One region of the Shewanella sp. 4t3-1-2LB genome, then DNA from elsewhere that is predicted to be linked to it. Evidence: predicted binding sites of a transcription regulator. Region 1 holds the regulator's gene; the other holds the start of a gene.
The links. Region 1 encodes FliA, which starts transcription of late flagellar genes. Its sites were predicted from a motif close to CTAAAGNTNNNNNNNNNNNNGCCGATA; they were not measured.
Positions count from the first base shown of each region.

Region 1 (12,999 bases):
TGAGCATTTCAACAAGTGCTCGGACATGCAAAATGCCACACATCTGTTCCTTCACCACCCCTGCCAACCAAGGGCGTTTTCCTGCTTTCCCACGCCAATTGACCTGGGACTTATCAATTTTGACGGCATTGACCAGTGATTCACAGGCCAATCCCCAGTTACTTTCTTCCAATACTACAAGATATTGATAATTTATGGATTGTGCCAGTTTCTCATCATATTTTTCAGGCATTACCCACGCGGCGGTATCCACCACATTAAGCTGCGACTCCCGATAGCTCTGAACGCCCTTAAACCAGCGAGGTCTACCAATAATATGATTAATGTGCTCTACCTGTACAATGCCCCCCAAACTTATCAAAGGCACCGCTAACGTTAGCCCCGCGACATTGAAAAACAACACCTGAAATTCATCATCTAGCAATTGTTCCAAAGGTGTTATCACCTGTGGTGGTTGCGTACCGGCTTGCGTTTGTGGCTTAACAGCAGCAATCGGCGCTTTAGTTGCCATTACCGTCGACACTTGAACTATTTGCGGTGCAATAGTGGTCGCGTCTGCCACGGGTGTTGCTTTAACAGTAGTTACTTTTTCAGCACTTTTAAGCACCACAGGTTGCTCATGGGTGGTCTCTGTGGCAACCGGTGCAACTTGCGCCAGTAAACGTTGTAGCGCTTGTTTATCTATCGCAGGCTTAGTCTCCGCAACTGCTTCCAGTTTATTTATCGGCCTGGCAACTGCCGCTGGTTTAGGTTGTACTGCAGACACCAGTGTTGCAGTAGGACGCTTCTCTGGTTCGGGTTCACTCAATAGAACACTGAAGTAGTCAAAAACAGTTTCGTCAACCGATTTTGGCATGAGCGAACTCTCCCTTCATCAGGAAATCCAACAAACGTTCATAAGCCTGTACCCCGCGAGACTGTGGCGCATAATGACTAGCAGGGAGATGCGCCAAGCTGGCGTCTCGAAATTTAGTATCAACCGGGATGACATCGGGCCAAAGCCGTTCACCATAGACATCGCCGAGAAACTGTAATGCGGCTGATGACGCTTTAGTACGTCGGTCATACATAGTAGGCACAATGGAGTAGCTGTAACGGGTGCGTTTAGAACGTCCCATCAACTCCATCGTTTTTATCATGCGCTCCAGTCCTTTAATGGCCAAAAATTCTGTTTGAACCGGTACAATGATATGTTGACTGGCCGCCAGCGCATTCACCATAAGTACCCCGAGTACTGGTGGGCAATCAACCAAGGCAACATCATAATCAGAATCCAGCAACTGTATAAGATTACGCAGAACCAGGCCCATACCTTCGTGATGGCCAAGAGCACGATCTAAAGTTGCCAACGCCATAGTTGCAGGTAACAGATCTATGCCATCCACTGACGTTGGTACAATATGCTGCTTTACCAAATCTCTGGACAAGTGATCATGGGCCATAAACACATCATAAAGCGAAGCGGGCACCTCTTCGGAATCAATCCCAAGATAGTACCCCAATGACGCATGGGGATCGGTGTCAATCATCAACACGCGTTGACCACCCTTAGCTAACACACCGGCGAGACTGGCCACCGAGGTCGTTTTACCGACACCGCCCTTTTGATTTGCGATGGTCCAGACTCTCACATTTAGCCCCTTTTACCGGAAATAGCAGTTCCAGTTAGCGTTCACTCATCGTTTACATCCCGGGTGGTGACCCGGATACCGCCGTGCGGTAAACGTATTACTTTGACACCATTTTGCAGTTGTTCCACCATGACTGGTGTTTCTGCCACAGACGAAGCCCCTGGAGGTAACTTATCGTTATTAGCAGGCTTGTTCACAGGCTTTGCTTCCAGTGCCTGGGTATGCTGCTTGAGGCGTTCATCATCCAGTGATTGCTGCAGCGACTTCTTTCCTTCCTGCACAGGTTTTACCACGTCCAGTAGCGACGCGGTTTGCTCGGGATGCTTTACCATCCAGTCAGCAATTTGCCCAGCCTGTTCATCCGGCACCATCAAGACCACTTGCGATGCCCGAAGCTGTTCGGTTTTTTGCTGCAACAACTGATTTTTTATATGCAACTGCCAACTGACAGCCGCAAGAATGACTACCGCCAACGACAACAGGAATAGCGCTAACAAATACCCTGTTTGCCGATCAGCCCTATCAACCACGCCCGGACTCCCGCAATATAGCGTCCGCCATGTTATCTAGCGAAATCGACTGGCTGGATAAGCCAGCCACTGTCACGGCCTGAGGCATACCGTAGACAACACATGAGGCTTCATCTTGCGCCCAGATAATGGAGCCGGCACTTTTTAACAAGCGCGCACCCTCGCGACCATCGGCGCCCATGCCGGTTAATACCACCGCCAATACATCGCCGCCATAGGCTTTGGCTGCTGAGGCAAAGGTGATATCGACTGACGGCTTATAATTCATTTCAGGCGTACCGCTGACGATTTTAATACGGCCACTGGTTCCTGCACGCTCTACCATCATCTGCATACCGCCCGGGGCTAAATAGGCACAGCCTGGTCGCATGGCGTCGCCGTTACTGGCTTCTTTTACCTCAATCTGGCACAAGCTATTCAGTCGGGCTGCAAATGCTGGCGTAAACGCGGCAGGCATGTGCTGGATTAGCACGATAGGATGCGGGTAATCTGCCGGGAAACGGGTCAGAATACGCTGCAACGCTACCGGTCCGCCGGTAGAGGTTCCTATCACCAACAATTTGTATTGCTTGCCACTGGCCCTGGCTGGTGCGGCACTTCGGCCAACACTACGCTCCAAGGGTTTTACAGGTTCTTCTTCACGTAATGGCCGTGACACATGACTATCGACAGATGGTCGAGTCGTCAGTGGTCGACTCACCGGGCGAAATACCCGACGACGGCCTAGTGCTTTCACTCTTTGCTGTAATAACTCAATCGCGGCTTCTTTATTTGTCGCAATATCCTCAAACCGCTTTGGCAGAAAGTCGAGCGCACCTGCGTCCAGTGCATCCAACGTCGCTTTAGCACCTTCGTGAGTCAAAGAGGAAAACATCAGGATAGGTGTTGGCGTGCTTTCCATTATTTTACGAACAGCAGTGATCCCATCCATCACAGGCATTTCGATATCCATGGTGATGACGTTTGGTTTGAGTTCAGCGGCCATACGTACCGCTTCCAACCCATTTGTCGCCATACCGACCACTTCCAGCTCTGAGTCCTGATTTACAATTTCACTCACGCGCCGACGAAAAAAACCAGAGTCGTCAACGACCAACACTTTAATAGCCATTCAAATCCTTATTTACGGTTTAGCGTCTTGATCGGGAGGCGTAATGCTTGAGAAGTCCCGGAACATCAAGAATAAGCGCAATCCCCCCATCCGAAGTAATAGTGGCTCCGGCCATGCCCGGCGTTCCATGCAACAAGGCGCCCAAAGGTTTAATCACCACTTCTTCTTGACCAATCAATGCGTCAACCACAAAACCTATCTGTTTCATTCCTAGCTGCACAATAACCACGTGCCCCAGGCGTTTTTCTCCACTTTTGAAACTGCGGGGATGACGATTGAGCCATTGTTCGAGATAGAACAGCGGTATTGCCTTCTCCCGCACAATAACGGTCAGTTGTCCATCAACAACGTTAGTCTTGCCAAGATCCAGATGGAAAATCTCATTGACACTGGACAACGGCAAGGCAAAGACCTGTTTGGCCACTTCCACCATCAACGTTGGCATGATCGCCAAGGTCAGTGGCACTTTGATTTCCAGCCGAGTTCCCTTACCTTTAGCAGAATCAATGTGCACCGAACCGTTTAGCTGAGTAATGCGGGTTTTCACCACATCCATACCAACGCCACGGCCAGAAATGTCTGAAATTTCGGTCTTAGTAGAAAAACCTGGGGCAAAAATCAGATTATAGGCGTCCTGATCTGACATCCTGGCGGCGGTATCTTCATCCAGCACACCGCGTTTAATCGCAATGGCTTTAAGCTTTTCAGGATCCATACCTGCGCCATCATCTTCTATTTTCAGAAGAATATGGTCACCTTCCTGACTTGCCGATAGGGTTATGATGCCCGTCCGAGATTTACCGATAGATTCACGCACATCGGGCATTTCAATGCCATGATCCACAGAGTTACGTACTAAATGCACTAATGGATCTGCTAGTGCCTCAACCAAATTCTTATCTAAGTCGGTTTCTTCGCCGACCATGCGCAATTCAATGTCTTTATTGAGACTGCGGGCGAGATCGCGCACCACTCTAGGGAAACGGCCAAAGACTTTCTTGATTGGCTGCATACGGGTTTTCATCACCGCGCCCTGCAGATCAGAAGTCACCAAATCCAAGTTAGCCAACGCCTTGCTCATTGCCTCATCTTCGCGGGAAATGCCAAGACTCACCAACCGGTTACGCACCAGTACCAGTTCACCCACCATGTTCATGATCTGGTCCAAACGTGCAGTATCGACACGCACGGTAGTCTCTGCCTGAGGGGCACTACTCGCCGCTGGGGCGACAGCCTTACTGGCAGTTTCTTTGGCCGGAGCCGGAACTTTAGGTTCGGATGGCGCTGCGGCTTTCACCGCTTTAGGCGCGTCTGCTGCTTTGGGTGTTGCAACGGCTTTAGGCGTTGCAGCGGCTTTGGATGTTGGAACGTTAGCGGCTGGTGCAGCTTGAGGAGTTACCTTTGCGGCAGGAGCTTGTGTCGCGGCAGTATCTTCAGCTTCAAGGCCAGGCGCTTTACCTTTACCATGTAGCTGATCCAGCAAAGCTTCAAATTCATCTTCAGAAATTTCATCCGAGTCAACTGTGTGCCCGGCCGTTTCAGCCGCTACAGGTTTAGCATCGGGATTGACTGAAAATTTGCCCTTGCCGTGCAGATCGTCCAACAACGCTTCAAACTCGTCATCACTGATGTCGTCGCTGTCACTAGCCGCCGGCGCTTTCGCATCTGAGCCTGAAGCACCGGTTGCAGAGGGGCCTTTGCCTTTACCATGCAAGGCATCAAGCAAGGCTTCAAATTCTGATTCTTCAATATCATCGATGCTGCCGTTAGCCGCTGGCGCTTCAGCCGCTGTAGGTTCTGTCGATGGCGTTGCTGCGACAGATTCAAGCATCTCATCAAACAGCGCATCAGCGCTATCAGTCGTTTCCTCTATGGCAGTCTCAGTTGCAGTATCTTCAGCAGCTTCTTCTGTCGACTCAAGGCTATTACTGGATTCTGAAGGCAATGGGGCACCAGAACTCAGCAGTTTCAGATTGGCCAGCAGCTGCGGATCTGCTGGTTGCTGTTCTTCACCTGCTTGAGTCTGGCTAAACATCACATTGATGGCATCCAACGCCTGTAGGATGATATCCATCAGTTCGGCGCTGACACTGCGTTTACCGGTACGCAATAAATCGAAGGTGTTTTCTGCCTCGTGGCAAACATCCACCATGGGCGCAAGTCCCAGGAACCCGGCCCCACCTTTCACGGTATGAAAACCGCGGAAAATGGCATTCAACAGGTCGGTATCTCCTGGATTATTTTCTAACTGCACCAGCTGCTCCTGCAGCAGCTCCAAAATCTCTCCGGCTTCGATTAAAAAATCCTGCAGGATCTCTTCATCAACATCAAAGGCCATCAATATGACTCCTCATCAGAATCCCAGACTAGAGAGCAAATCGTCTACTTCATCCTGTCCGGTAACCACGTCCTGACGTGATCCAGCATTATGAATAGGTCCTTCAGCATCAATATTACTTTCACGAATGCTGACTAGACTCTCGTTAGGTTGTGCCCCAAACATGGTCAATAGTGATACAAGATTGCTTTCTACTTCTTTTACTAAATCAATCACCCGGCGGATCATCTGCCCAGTCAGATCCTGGAAATCCTGAGCTAACAGTATTTGGTTGAGCAGTTCGTGCAGTCGTCCAGAGTCAGCCTCAGTCTGCACCATAAAGTGCTGCACATCGTGACACAGGGTTTTGAACTCATCGAGTGACAGATTCCGACGCATCAGTCTGTCCCACGTGGGTTTAATATTAGCAAGGCTAACGCTGAGCGCATCGGACAGTGGCAAACACTCTTCCACGGCATCCATGGTTTTATTGGCCGCCTGTTCTGTCATGTCGATAACAAAACTCAGACGTTCTTTCGCATCTGGGATATCGTTATTCGCCAGTTCCACTAATCGATTATCCAGCTGAAACTCGTTCAATGCATTGTGGAGTTGCCGCGTCAGTTTACCGACTTCAGCAAACAGTTCTTGCTGGATAGGTTGCGATAACTCACGGACCAGTTCATCAGCTTGTTGTTGTTCGCCAGCTGATAGCAGTTCCACTAGGCGCTGAGCCTGTTCGAGCGTAATGAGTCCGGTGTTTTCTGCCTTCATAGCGCCCCCAAGCTCAACCAAGTCGTTCAAAGATTTTGTCCAACTTCTCTTTAAGGGTTGCGGCGGTGAAAGGTTTAACAACATAACCATTCACTCCGGCCTGGGCGGCAGCGATAATCTGCTCACGCTTAGCTTCCGCGGTAACCATCAACACCGGAATATTCTTAAGATTTTCATCCGCGCGAATTGCTCTTAGTAGATCAATGCCCTGCATACCCGGCATGTTCCAGTCGGTGACCACAAAATCAAAATCACCTTTCTGCAGCATTGGCAGCGCAGTAGACCCGTCATCGGCTTCTTGGGTGTTATTAAACCCAAGATCCCGTAACAGGTTTTTGATAATCCTTCGCATCGTTGAAAAATCATCAACAATGAGAATCTTCATGTTTTTATCCAAAGTTTCCTCCGCAGAGCTGAATTTTAAAACCGCTCAAAAAACCGTTTAGTTCTGTGTCCAATGCCTGAGTTTTGCTTTAAGCCTGAGCATTGCCTGACTGTGGATCTGACTAACTCTAGACTCACTAACATCTAGAATGGCACCGATTTCTTTTAAATTGAGCGCTTCATCATAATAAAGCGACAGAACCAGCGCATCTCTTTCCGGCAAAAGCTTAATCGCGTCTGCCAATGCTTCTCGAAACTGATCGTTTACCAGCGTGTCATAAGTATCGTTCGCTGCCATTTCATCGGCAAAAAGCGCATCTGGAGCTCCGCCAAGATCCTCGATTCCTATTATTTTACCAGCAGATACGTCACTTAGTATGTGATGATATTCATCAAGTGACATTTCCAACCGTTGAGCGATCTCAACATCTCTAGCATCCCGGCCCAACTCCTGTTCCAGTTCATCAATCACTTGAGCAATTCTACGTTGATTACGATGAACGGAACGGGGCAACCAGTCGCCACGGCGGATCTCATCGATCATCGCTCCGCGAATACGAATACCGGCAAACGTTTCAAATTTGGCACCTTTGCTGCCATCAAATTTGGAGGCGGCTTCCAGCAGGCCCATCATCCCGGCTTGTAGCAGATCATCCAGCTGTACCGATGCAGGTAAACGCGCCAGTAAATGGTGGGCGATTCGTTTCACCAGCGACGCATACTGGTCAACGATCAAGCTTTTATCGTTAAACCCGGTATACGCGGCCATTTTATTCACTGGCACCTTCCTCCTGATATTCAGGCTTTTGCACCAACCGCTCGACAAAGAACTCCAGATGACCACCGGGCTGTTGCGGTACAGGCCAGCTAATCACTTTGTTTGCCAGCCCTTGGTAAGCAATGCTCGCTGGCGATTTAGGAAAGGCTTCTACGATGAGTTTCTGCTTACGCACCGACTTACGCAGATTTTCATCAAAAGGTATGGTGGCAACCAATTCTAGCGCAACATCGAGGAAACGATCGGTCACTTTGCTCAGTTTAGCAAATAACTCCATGCCTTCCCGCAAACTGCGCACCATGTTGGCTACAATTTTAAAGCGAAAGACGCCGTGTTCCCGACTCAGAATCTTGATCAGCGCATAGGCATCAGTGATGGATGTTGGCTCGTCACAGACCACCACCAACACATCCTGTGAGGCCCGAGAAAAACTCAGCACCATGTCAGAAATACCGGCAGCAGTGTCAACGATTAGCACATCAAACTGCGTTTTCATTTCACTGAAGGCTCGGATCAGTCCGGCATGCTGCGCGGGGCTCAATTCAACCATTGACTGAGTACCGGAGGTAGCGGGAATAATCCCAATACCTTTGGGTCCACGGACGATGATGTCATCCAGTTCAGCTTCTCCAGACAATACATGTGACAAGTTGCGTTCGGCCCGCAATCCGAGCATTACATCGACATTTGCCAATCCCAAGTCAGCATCCAATACCATTACCCGCTTGCCTTTCTCTGCGAGCGCCACGGCGGTATTGATAGCAACGCTGGTCTTGCCTACGCCACCCTTGCCGCCGGTAACGGCAATTACTTTCACTTTTTCGTTTTGTTGTTGATTTATCATTCGTAAACCACTCGCTTGATCCTGGGTCATAGCTTTACTACTCAAATGCATAGGTCATTTCATTTGACCTGACTTCAGGGTTGAATTCTGTCGTTTCGGTTTTGTTTAATACGGCCAGCGCCTGTTTGGCTAATCCTAATGTATCAGCCACCCGCATATCTTCGGGCACCCGCTGACCATCCGTGGTGTAACTCAATGATAAACCACTTTGGATTAATACACTTAGTGCTGCTCCTAAAGAAACTGATTCATCCAGTTTGGTTAATATAGCGCCTGCCAGTGGAATACGCTTGAACTGGTTGATGGCCTCTTCCAGAACGCGCCGCTGCCCTGTGGCTGACAGCACCAAAAAACTGCGGATAGGTAGACGGCTGTTGGCGGTAAGGCTATCCAGCTGCTGGCATAAACGCATGTCTCGCTGCCCCATTCCAGCGGTGTCAATTAATACCAGTTTACGATTACGGAACTGGTAGACAATCTGTTCCAACTCATTGAGATCTTGGGCTTGCTTCACCGGACATCCCATTATCTTGCCATAAGTTGCCAATTGCTCAAAGGCTCCAATGCGATAATGATCGGTAGTGATCAATACCACCGAATCTGGACCATGGTGAGCCACGAATCTGGCAGCAATTTTCGCCAGCGTTGTCGTTTTACCGACCCCCGTGGGTCCCACTAAGGCGACAATGCCGCCCTGGCGCACGATATCGTCACCTTGATTGCTCAGCAGATTAGCCAGTGACTGTGGTAATGCCTTAACCAAATCCGCAGGCGCATAATGCTGTGACAACCCGGCCAATTTGGCCGCGACTTGCGGCGCAAACTCTGCCTCTAAAAGCTTACGTTCCAACATGGCACCAACCGGATCATGACGATTTTTATGATCCATCATCAACTCATTGAGCTGGTGCGTTAACAAACTGCGTAAAGAAGATAACTCCTGACGCATAGAATCCAGTTCGAGTTGCTGTTTTGCGTTACCATTTTTGCCATTGAGTGTAGACGTTGGCGTCATATCTTGCAGATTTTGTCTTGGTTTAGCGGTGCCAGTTTCACCGTTCAAACCTCGCGCCCATGCTGGCAGCTCATTATCTCTGGCGGCAGCTGGCTGTTTAGACAATTGCTGAGTGAGACGATTATGCTGCCGCTCAAGCAATGCTTGTAATGAATCTGCGGCTGCGGCAGGCTTGGCTTTAGTTTCGCTGCGGACATGGCCGAGTGACACTTTGTCTTCACTCAAATCACTAAATACCGGCGTTTGTGGAACATTAGCCTGCGGTTCGTCGTAGTCCACAGCCGCCACAATCTCAATGCCACCGGTGACTTTCTTGTTCGACATAATCACCGCATCAGCCCCGAGGGTATCTTTGACTTGCGCCAGTGCAGCACGCATATCTTTGGCAAAAAAGCGTTTTATTTTCACTCTCTGTTACTCCTACTGGCCCACAGCGGAAACGATACGGATTTGCTTTTCGTCTGGCACTTCCTGATATGAGATCACCCGAAGATTAGGAATCGTGTGCTTGACGAAACGAGACAAGGTGGCGCGCAGCATACCCGATGTCAGCAAAATGGCGGGTTGTCCAACCATTTCCTGCTTCTGCGCTGCGCTGGCGAGGGACTTTTGCATCCGTTCCGCCAGACCGGGTTCGATATTCGGACCATCGCCGCCTGTCGCTTGCATTGACTGATGCAACATCTGTTCCAATTCTGGTGCCAAAGTAATGACAGGGATCTCCGCCTCAGGGCCTGCGATTTCCTGCACAATCATCCGCTTAAGCGCAATGCGCACCGCAGCGGTAAGTACTTCGGTGTCGTTGCTCTTCGGTCCATACTCCAGCAATGTCTGGACGATGGTGCGGAGATCGCGAATAGAAACCCCTTCATTAAGCAGATTCTGCATAACTTTAACCACGTTACCCAGCGACATAATGTCAGGCACAAAACCATCCACCAGTTTCGGGGCGCGTTTGGCCAACATATCCAGCAGCTGCTGTACCTCTTCGTAGCCAAGCAACTTGGCGGCATTATTGGTCAGCAACTGGCTCAAGTGTGTGGCAATCACCGTTGAGGTATCCACCACGGTATAACCGAGGGTCTGAGCATGTTCACGCAGCTCAGGCGTAATCCACACGGCATCCAGACCAAACGCTGGATCTTTGGTTTCAACACCGTCGAGTTTGCCAAATACCTGACCTGGATTGATGGCCAATTCACAATCGTGGCGCACTTCAGCCTCACCACACGCGACCCCCATCAGCGAGATCCGATAGGCGCTGGGAGACAAATCCAGATTATCGCGAATATGCACAGCCGGGACTAAAAAGCCCAATTCCTGTGACAGTTTCTTACGAACCCCTTTAATACGACTGAGTAATTCACCGCCTTGCCCTTTATCCACCAACGGGATCAAACGGTATCCGACTTCCAAACCGATGGTATCCACCGGCCGCACATCGTCCCAGCTGAGTTCTTTAGGTTCAGTAAGATTCTTTTCTGTTGGGCCTTTTTTAGCCAGTTCCAGTGCCTGCTGTTTGTTCTTTTCATTGCGTCTAAAGATAAAAAACGCGCCGGTAGATGCCAGCAGCGCAAAACTCAAGAATGCCAAATGTGGCATCCCGGGGACAATCCCCATCACAAACAAGACAGCAGCAGCGATGATGAGTGACTTGGGATTGTCAAACATCTGCTGTACGACTTGTTGCCCCATGTCGCCAGACTCGTTCTGACGGGTCACCATTAGCGCCGCGGCAATGGACAGCAGCAAACCAGGGATCTGAGCAACCAGACCATCACCGATAGTCAACAAGGTATAGATTTCTACTGCCTGAGAAAACCCCAAGCCATGCTGCACCATACCAATGATGAAGCCGCCCACGATGTTGATACAGAGAATTAAAATACCAGCGATGGCATCGCCTTTGACAAATTTCGAGGCACCGTCCATGGAACCATAGAAGTCAGCTTCGCTGGTCACTTCGGCCCGGCGCAAGCGCGCTTGATCCTGATTAATAATGCCAGCATTCAGATCGGCGTCGATTGCCATCTGCTTTCCTGGCATGGCATCTAATGTAAAGCGGGCGCTTACTTCTGAGATACGACCAGCACCTTTCGTCACAACTGCAAAGTTAATGATGATCAGGATTAAAAAAACCACCAGCCCCACTGCGTAGTTACCACCAATAACCACTGAGCCGAAGGCCTCAATCACTTTACCCGCAGCATCAGGACCATTGTGGCCTTCCAGTAACACAACACGGGTAGATGCCACGTTCAGCGCCAAGCGCAGCAAGGTGGCAACCAACAGCACCGTAGGGAACGCCGCAAAATCCAGTGGTCGACTCGTGTACACCGCAACCAGCAAGACCACTAATGCCAGCGCAATATTGAAGGAAAACAGAATATCCAGCAAAAATGCCGGCATCGGCAACACAATCATCGCCAGTGTCGCCAAGACAAGTAGCGGGGTACCAATGCCTTTCAACGATGTGGGCTTAACCTGACGTAACTGTCCGAACGTTGCTCTTACATCCATCTTTCAGCCTGAGTTTTGACACTTTGTCTGGTGTAGGCAAAATCCAGGCCAACCAACGTCAATACTGCTTAAACTCTTCGGGGATCGGTTGACTAAGCGGCAAAGGGGTAGGCTTTCGACCCCGGCCTTTCTGATACTGCCGCAGCTGATAAACATAGGCCAGCACTTGCGCCACGGCGGTAAACAGGCCATCAGGGATCTGTTGTTCCAGTTTGGTGGTGTGGTAAATAGCGCGGGCCAGCAACGGTGCGGCCACGATGGGAACATTATATTCGCGAGCAATCTCGCGAATTTTAAAAGCGATGTCATCAGCGCCTTTAGCAACCAAATAAGGTGCCGGCGATTTTTTGGCATCATATTTCAGTGCTACCGCAAAATGCTCAGGATTGACCACTATCACATCAGCCTTGGGGACCTCTGCCATCATCCGCCGCTGTGCCATTTCTCGCTGTAACTGCCGAATACGCCCTTTAACTTCGGGTTTACCTTCAGTGTCCTTGTACTCATCTTTGACTTCCTGTTTGGTCATCCTCAACTGTTTGTTGTGATTCCAAATCTGGTATGGCACATCGATGACGACAATTAACAGTGTTGAGGCACACAATAAGATAAACAACCAAATCAGCAACTTGAGTGCATGACCTACATTACCGGGCAGATTGTCTTGTGACAGATTGAGAATATCGGGGAAGTAGTAGGTCAGCAAAAAATAGCCTGAGAGGGCTACCACCGAGAATTTGGCAATTCCCTTGGTAAGTTCCACCACGGCCTGAATACCGAACATGCGTTTTAGGCCGTTCACCGGGTTCATTTTAGTGCCTTTAGGCATAATCGCTTCGGTGGAAAAAGTAATTCCCCCCAACACAATGTTGCCAATAAATGCCACAGCACCAAGCATCAGAATAAAGCCAAGCACGGGCCAGCCTAACTCGCTTATCACCGTCTGCCACACAGTAAACATGCTGTTAGTATCAAAAATCTGTGACCGGTCCATGGTGTAGACTTTGGTCATCATTTCCATCAGGCTTTTAGCTAGACTAGGACCAATCACCATGAGGCCGATGGCTGCTGCCAACAGCACCGCAGAGGTACCCA
Region 1 covers NZ_JAFNJD010000046.1:14,054-27,052, forward strand. Annotated here, with positions in the region: gene J3L11_RS15360 (chemotaxis protein CheW) at 1-856, opposite strand, end outside; gene J3L11_RS15365 (ParA family protein) at 840-1,631, opposite strand; gene J3L11_RS15370 (hypothetical protein) at 1,673-2,161, opposite strand; gene J3L11_RS15375 (chemotaxis response regulator protein-glutamate methylesterase) at 2,154-3,272, opposite strand; gene J3L11_RS15380 (chemotaxis protein CheA) at 3,292-5,610, opposite strand; gene J3L11_RS15385 (protein phosphatase CheZ) at 5,626-6,363, opposite strand; gene cheY (chemotaxis response regulator CheY) at 6,377-6,760, opposite strand; gene J3L11_RS15395 (RNA polymerase sigma factor FliA) at 6,806-7,525, opposite strand; gene J3L11_RS15400 (MinD/ParA family protein) at 7,518-8,399, opposite strand; gene flhF (flagellar biosynthesis protein FlhF) at 8,407-9,792, opposite strand; gene flhA (flagellar biosynthesis protein FlhA) at 9,805-11,904, opposite strand; gene flhB (flagellar biosynthesis protein FlhB) at 11,963-12,999, opposite strand, start outside.

Region 2 (5,845 bases), on a different contig from region 1:
ACCTCAAACGCAGTATTCTGTTGTCGTGGATGGAAAATCGTTATCTATCACCTACCGCCCGGAATTTCGGCGACTTTGTTAGCCAATATCTGCAAAACAAACGCAGCCAGCATTCATGCGAGTAAACGACTTATCTGGGAATTTATCCGCCCCAAAACAAGCAGTAAGCGGTATCAAACGGTAAGCTGCACAAAGATAGTGCGGTGCTATATAGACACCGCAACTGAGTATAAGCGGTTAATTATGGTGGGAAATTATAACGGGCCACATCCGTGGATGCGGCCATCAAACAACGCTTAAGGGCGATAGACCTTCACATTTTGATAGCCTTGTTCCAGCAGATACAGCGCCTGCAGTTTGCTCATCACGCCGCGCTCACAGTACAGCAAATAGGTTTTACTGCTATCGAGTTCAGCAAAAGCGCTGGACAGCTTAAAGAACGGAATGTGTTGCACTTCAGCCCCGGCCACTTGTAGCGGACGGCGTTCCTCTTCTTCTGGCGCACGAATATCCAGTACCACCTGTTCTGCAGCGACGCTGGAAACGGTTTCTGTTTCGGTGACTTTGGTATCCATAGCTTTTGGTATCTCCCGGATATCAATAACTTCGGCAGCCTCCAGCACTTTATCCAGCAGATCTGGCGAAAACTTCAGTTCTTCGGCTTCCACTTTCGCTAATACCGCTTTAACCGTAGGACGCTGAGAGATCACCCCACAGTACTCCGGCATTGACTTGGCAAAGTCCTCGGTACCAATTTTGCGGCTTTCATTGATGATATCTTGCTTATCCATAGTGATCAGCGGGCGTAAAATCAAGGTATCGGTACAACGATCTATTACGTTAAGATTAGTCAACGTCTGGCTCGACACCTGTCCCAGGCTCTCCCCTGTCACCAAAGCTTGAACACCCATGCGCTCCGCAACCCGACTCGCCGCACGCATCATACAACGCTTAAGGATAACGCCCATTAAGCCATGGTCGATACGCTCCAGAATTTCTGCAACCACCGACTCAAATGGGATGGTGACAAATTTTACCTTATGGGATTCACCATAAGTTTTCCATAAATGATAGGCCACCTGTTTAACGCCTATCTCGTGTTGGGCACCACCAAGGTTGAAGAAACAGTAGTGAGTACGGGCACCTTTTTTGATGAACTGAAAACTAGAAACCCCGGAATCAAACCCACCGGAAATCAGTGACAGTACATCCTCCTGAGTGGCCATCGGGAAGCCACCGAGACCCGGCACCTTTTTCTCCACCAAATACAGCTTGTCGTTATTGATTTCGAGATTCACTGTAATGTCAGGATTTTTCAGTTTTACGCCAGCAGCTTCGGTATGTTGATTCAGACCACCACCCACGTATTTCTCCACATCAATAGAGGTGAAATCATGGTGGCCGCTACGTTTAACCCGCACACAAAAAGTCTTTCCCGCTAGCTCATCGCCAAATGCTTTCAGCGTGTGCAGGTAAATATCGTGCACTGTCTCGAACCCATATTCATTCACCCGCGCCACCGTGGCAATCCCGGGAATACAGGTCAAACGGTCACCGATAGGGTCCAGCAATTCCGGTTTATCTTGTGGTACTCCCACCATGATGCGATCCCACTGTTTTACCACAGTGACGCTTTCATCAACTTTCTTTAGGACATTCCGGATATTGGATTCCAGCATTTTGGTGAAGCGCAATCGCACAGGCTTGCTCTTCATCATGATTTCGGGGTACAGCTTAACGATAAACTTCATGGATTTTCCGCAGCATAAAACGTGGTCAAAAAAGCAATCGCGGGATTATAGCAAAGTGCCGGAGGCAGTCACAGTAAGGATGTTAAAAACACAAACCGGCCATTATGCCGGTTTGTAGGGTTAACTGTGCGTGGCAGATCAGCGATTCGGTGTGACCTGAAGTTCATCTGACTGTTTGGCTTTGCCCTGCTCTATTGCTATCTCGACCCTGCGATTACGGGCACGATGCTCAACCGAGTCATTGGGCACCAGTGGGTTAGTATCAGCCAGCCCCACGACTTTCATCCGTTCGGGGTCGAAACCCTTTACCCTAATCAGCTCGTGCGCTACGGCTAACGCCCGTTGCGCTGACAGATCCCAGTTCGACTGATATAGCTCATTGCTGATCTGCATATCGTCGGTGTTACCGGAAACGGTCACAATGCCGGGCACATCCTTCAGCAGTTCACCAATCGCCCGGATCACCGGTTTAAATTGTGGTTGCAGGAACCCTGACCCCGAGGCAAAAGAGCCTTTTTCTCGAATACGAATGATAATTTGCTGACCCAGTGATTCAATTTCGATAGCACCATCCACAATCTCTTTATCGAGCTTCTCCGCCATTTTCTTGACTTGCTCATTGATCTGCTGCTGCGCCGCATCATTTTTCTGAGTGCGCTTATCTTCCGCTTGCTCCTGAGCGGTGGCAGAAGATTCCCCGCCGCGCTGTTCTCCCTTTTGCTGCTGAACCCCACCAGCGCTCTCATCATCGCCCGCTTGGAAGGTCAGTGTTGGCTGAGTCATCTCATTGGTTTGTTGGTTAATGACTTCAATGGGTGACGGATCAGGACGACCGGGGCGGAATTCTAAAGCAATGACCGATGTTCCTTTCGGAATATCTTTCACTTCCACTTTATTTTGCACCCCGAACGCGTATTTCATCGAACCGGCAATCTGCTTGAACTTAAGCACGTCCATCTCAGAAAAAGACAGCAGCAATACGAAGAAGCACATCAGCAGTGACATCAGATCCGAAAACGTAGCTAACCACGGCGGGGCTGGTGGTGGGCAATCAGGACACTTTGGCTTGGCCATCAGTTATTCCCCGCCAGTTGTGTCTATCTTGCGTTTTTTCTCAGCTAGATAGTTTTTCAGAAAGCTCTCGATAACACGCGGGTTTTGGCCATCCTGTATCGCCAGCACCGCATCCATAATCAGATTACGGTTGAGCATCTCTTCGTTCATGCGCAATGCCAGTTTGTCGGCAATGGGTAACGCCACCAAGTTTGCCAGCAGTGACCCATAAAGGGTGGTTAACAACGCCACCGCCATTGCCGGGCCAATCGACTTAGGGTCATCCATGTTAGACAGCATCGCCACTAGGCCAACGAGTGTTCCAATCATTCCCATAGCGGGTCCGACATCCCCAAAAGCTTTGAAAATTGCGATGCCTGATTTATGCCGTTCTTCGGTGAGTACAATGTCTTTTTCCAGCGCCTCACGCACGACGTCGCCATCGTGACCATCCACCAGCATATCCACTGCTTTTTGCATAAAGGAGTTAGAAATCTGCGCTTCTTCCAGTGCCAGAAACCCCCCTTTACGGGCAGCATCCGCCATCGTCACCGACTGTTCTATGAGATCTTCTGGATTATCGAGTTTGAACATAAAGGCTTTGGCAGCAATTTTCATGGCGCCCAAGTATTGTTTTAAGTTGAACTTCATCATCACCACAAAGATGGAGCCCACGAAAACAATCAATACCGAAGGAACGTCAACGTAGATAGAGATGCCGCCGGCACTGATCATGGCCCAGAACATCACACCAAACGCGCCAACAATGCCTATCAGGGTTGCTAAATCCACTCTTGCTCCTCGATTTTCTATAGTCGCGTCATCCACCGGGATGATGCTTTTTCCGGGAAACTGGCCACGGCTTTGCCAGAATACTCCCCTAGAAAGGGAATGTTACACTTTTCAACGGCTTCTATTTTGGTTTATCGGATCAAACTTAGGCAAGTTTAGAGGGATTTTAACCCCGGAAGAAAATATTTTTATGGCAAAGCGTGCTTTTGAGCAAATAACCAACGCCTGCATTTGACCCATTTCGGTTGCTGCTATAACGTGTGCACCAACACAGTTGCCGCCAGTCCTGCTCCGAACCCCTTGCTGCCCAGCCTCGATTCCCGATTCAGATAGCTGGTATACTCTGTCGCAGTGTAAATCCAAGGAAACCAACGTGGCTAAAAAACCTGAAAACCTCAGCTTTGAAGAGTCCTTGACCGAGTTAGAGCAAATAGTAACCGAACTGGAACAGGGTGATGTGTCTCTGGATGATGCGCTGAAACAGTTTGAACGTGGTATCAGTCTGGTACGCGGCAGCCAAAGTAAACTGGAACAGGCGCAACAGAAAGTTGCCATCCTGCTGGCGGATGATCCCCAGGCACCGCTGAGTCCATTTGATGTCGAGGAACAATAATTGCTAACGGAAGCCATCAATCGCTGCCAGCAACGGATCAACCAGCATCTGAGCACGATTTTCGACGCCATTCCTGAAAACGAACCACGATTAAAAGCTGCCATGCGCTATGGTGTACTGTTGGGAGGCAAACGGGTTCGGCCATTTTTAGTATATTCAGTGGGCGAAATGCTCGGGCTCAAAGCCGAACAACTTGATGACTGCGCGGCAGCAATTGAGTGCATTCATGCCTATTCACTGATCCATGACGATTTACCCGCCATGGATAATGATGAATTGCGCCGAGGTCAACCTACTGTTCACGTTGCCTTTAATGAAGCGACAGCGATTCTGGCCGGCGATGCTTTACAAACGCTGGCATTTGAGCTGATAAGTCGAAACGATTCAGGGTTTAACGCATCACAGCAGTTGCAGATGGTGCAGGTGCTAGCCAAAGCCTCTGGCTATCTTGGTATGTGTGGCGGTCAAGCCTTGGATCTGGCGGCAACCGATCATGAGATACCACTTGCCGAGTTGACTCGGTTGCATCGGTTAAAAACTGGGGCGCTCATCAGTTGTGCAGTAGAGTTAGCGGTTATTGCCGCTGATATTGCCGATACCGAAAAACGCCAGTTAATGATTTATGCCGATGCCATTGGCCTGGCATTTCAAGTGCAGGACGATATTCTGGATATCATCGGCAGCACAGAAGAGTTAGGCAAACCTCAAGGCTCCGATACTCGCGCCAATAAAAGCACTTACCCCAGATTACTGGGACTGGAAGGGGCAAAAGCCACCGCCGAGAAACTGCTGCAAGAGGCACTATCGGCCATAGGCAATTTGCCCTACAATAGCCGACTAATTGCTGAATTCGCGCGCTATATTATTGAGCGGCGAGTATAAAACTAGAGACAAAGTAGCTCCCTATGAGTCTGGATATCACTCAATTTCCGGTATTGGCACAGGCCAATACACCCGAAGAGTTGCGCCAGTTGCCACAGGCCTTGTTGCCGCAACTAGCCGACGAACTCAGGGCTTTTTTGCTGCAATCTGTAGGGCAGTCCAGTGGTCATTTTGCTTCTGGACTGGGTACTGTAGAGTTGACCGTAGCACTGCATTATGTGTACAACACCCCGTTTGACCGGTTGGTGTGGGATGTCGGTCACCAGGCGTATCCACATAAAATCCTCACAGGACGTCGGGATCAAATGCACACCATTCGTCAGAAAGGTGGCCTGCATCCATTTCCTTGGCGCGGTGAAAGCGACTATGACACCTTCAGTGTTGGCCATTCCAGCACATCGATTTCAGCAACACTGGCAATGGCTATCGCGGCTGATAAAGAGCAAGCTGGCCGCCGGGTAGTGGCAGTGATAGGCGACGGTGCCATGACCGGTGGTATGGTGTTCGAAGCCATGAATCATGCCGGTGATTTGCATAAAGATATGCTAGTGGTGCTCAACGATAACGAGATGTCTATCTCGGAAAACGTAGGAGCACTCAACAAGCATCTGGCGCAATTAATGTCTGGCCGCTTCTACTCCAGTATTCGTGAAGGTAGCAAAAAAGTGCTGCAAGGTATGCCCGTCATCAAAGAGATGGCGCGGCGTACTGAAGAACATCTGAAAGGTATGATGGTTCCTGGCACTTTGTTTGA
Region 2 covers NZ_JAFNJD010000002.1:92,679-98,523, forward strand. Annotated here, with positions in the region: gene J3L11_RS01930 (LysR family transcriptional regulator) at 1-125, shown strand, start outside; gene thiI (tRNA uracil 4-sulfurtransferase ThiI) at 297-1,751, opposite strand; gene J3L11_RS01940 (flagellar motor protein MotB) at 1,890-2,825, opposite strand; gene pomA (flagellar motor protein PomA) at 2,829-3,596, opposite strand; gene xseB (exodeoxyribonuclease VII small subunit) at 3,970-4,209, shown strand; gene ispA ((2E,6E)-farnesyl diphosphate synthase) at 4,210-5,091, shown strand; gene dxs (1-deoxy-D-xylulose-5-phosphate synthase) at 5,115-5,845, shown strand, end outside.
Region 2: a site for FliA is predicted at 3,729-3,755, ahead of pomA (flagellar motor protein PomA). Genes of this name have one in related genera too.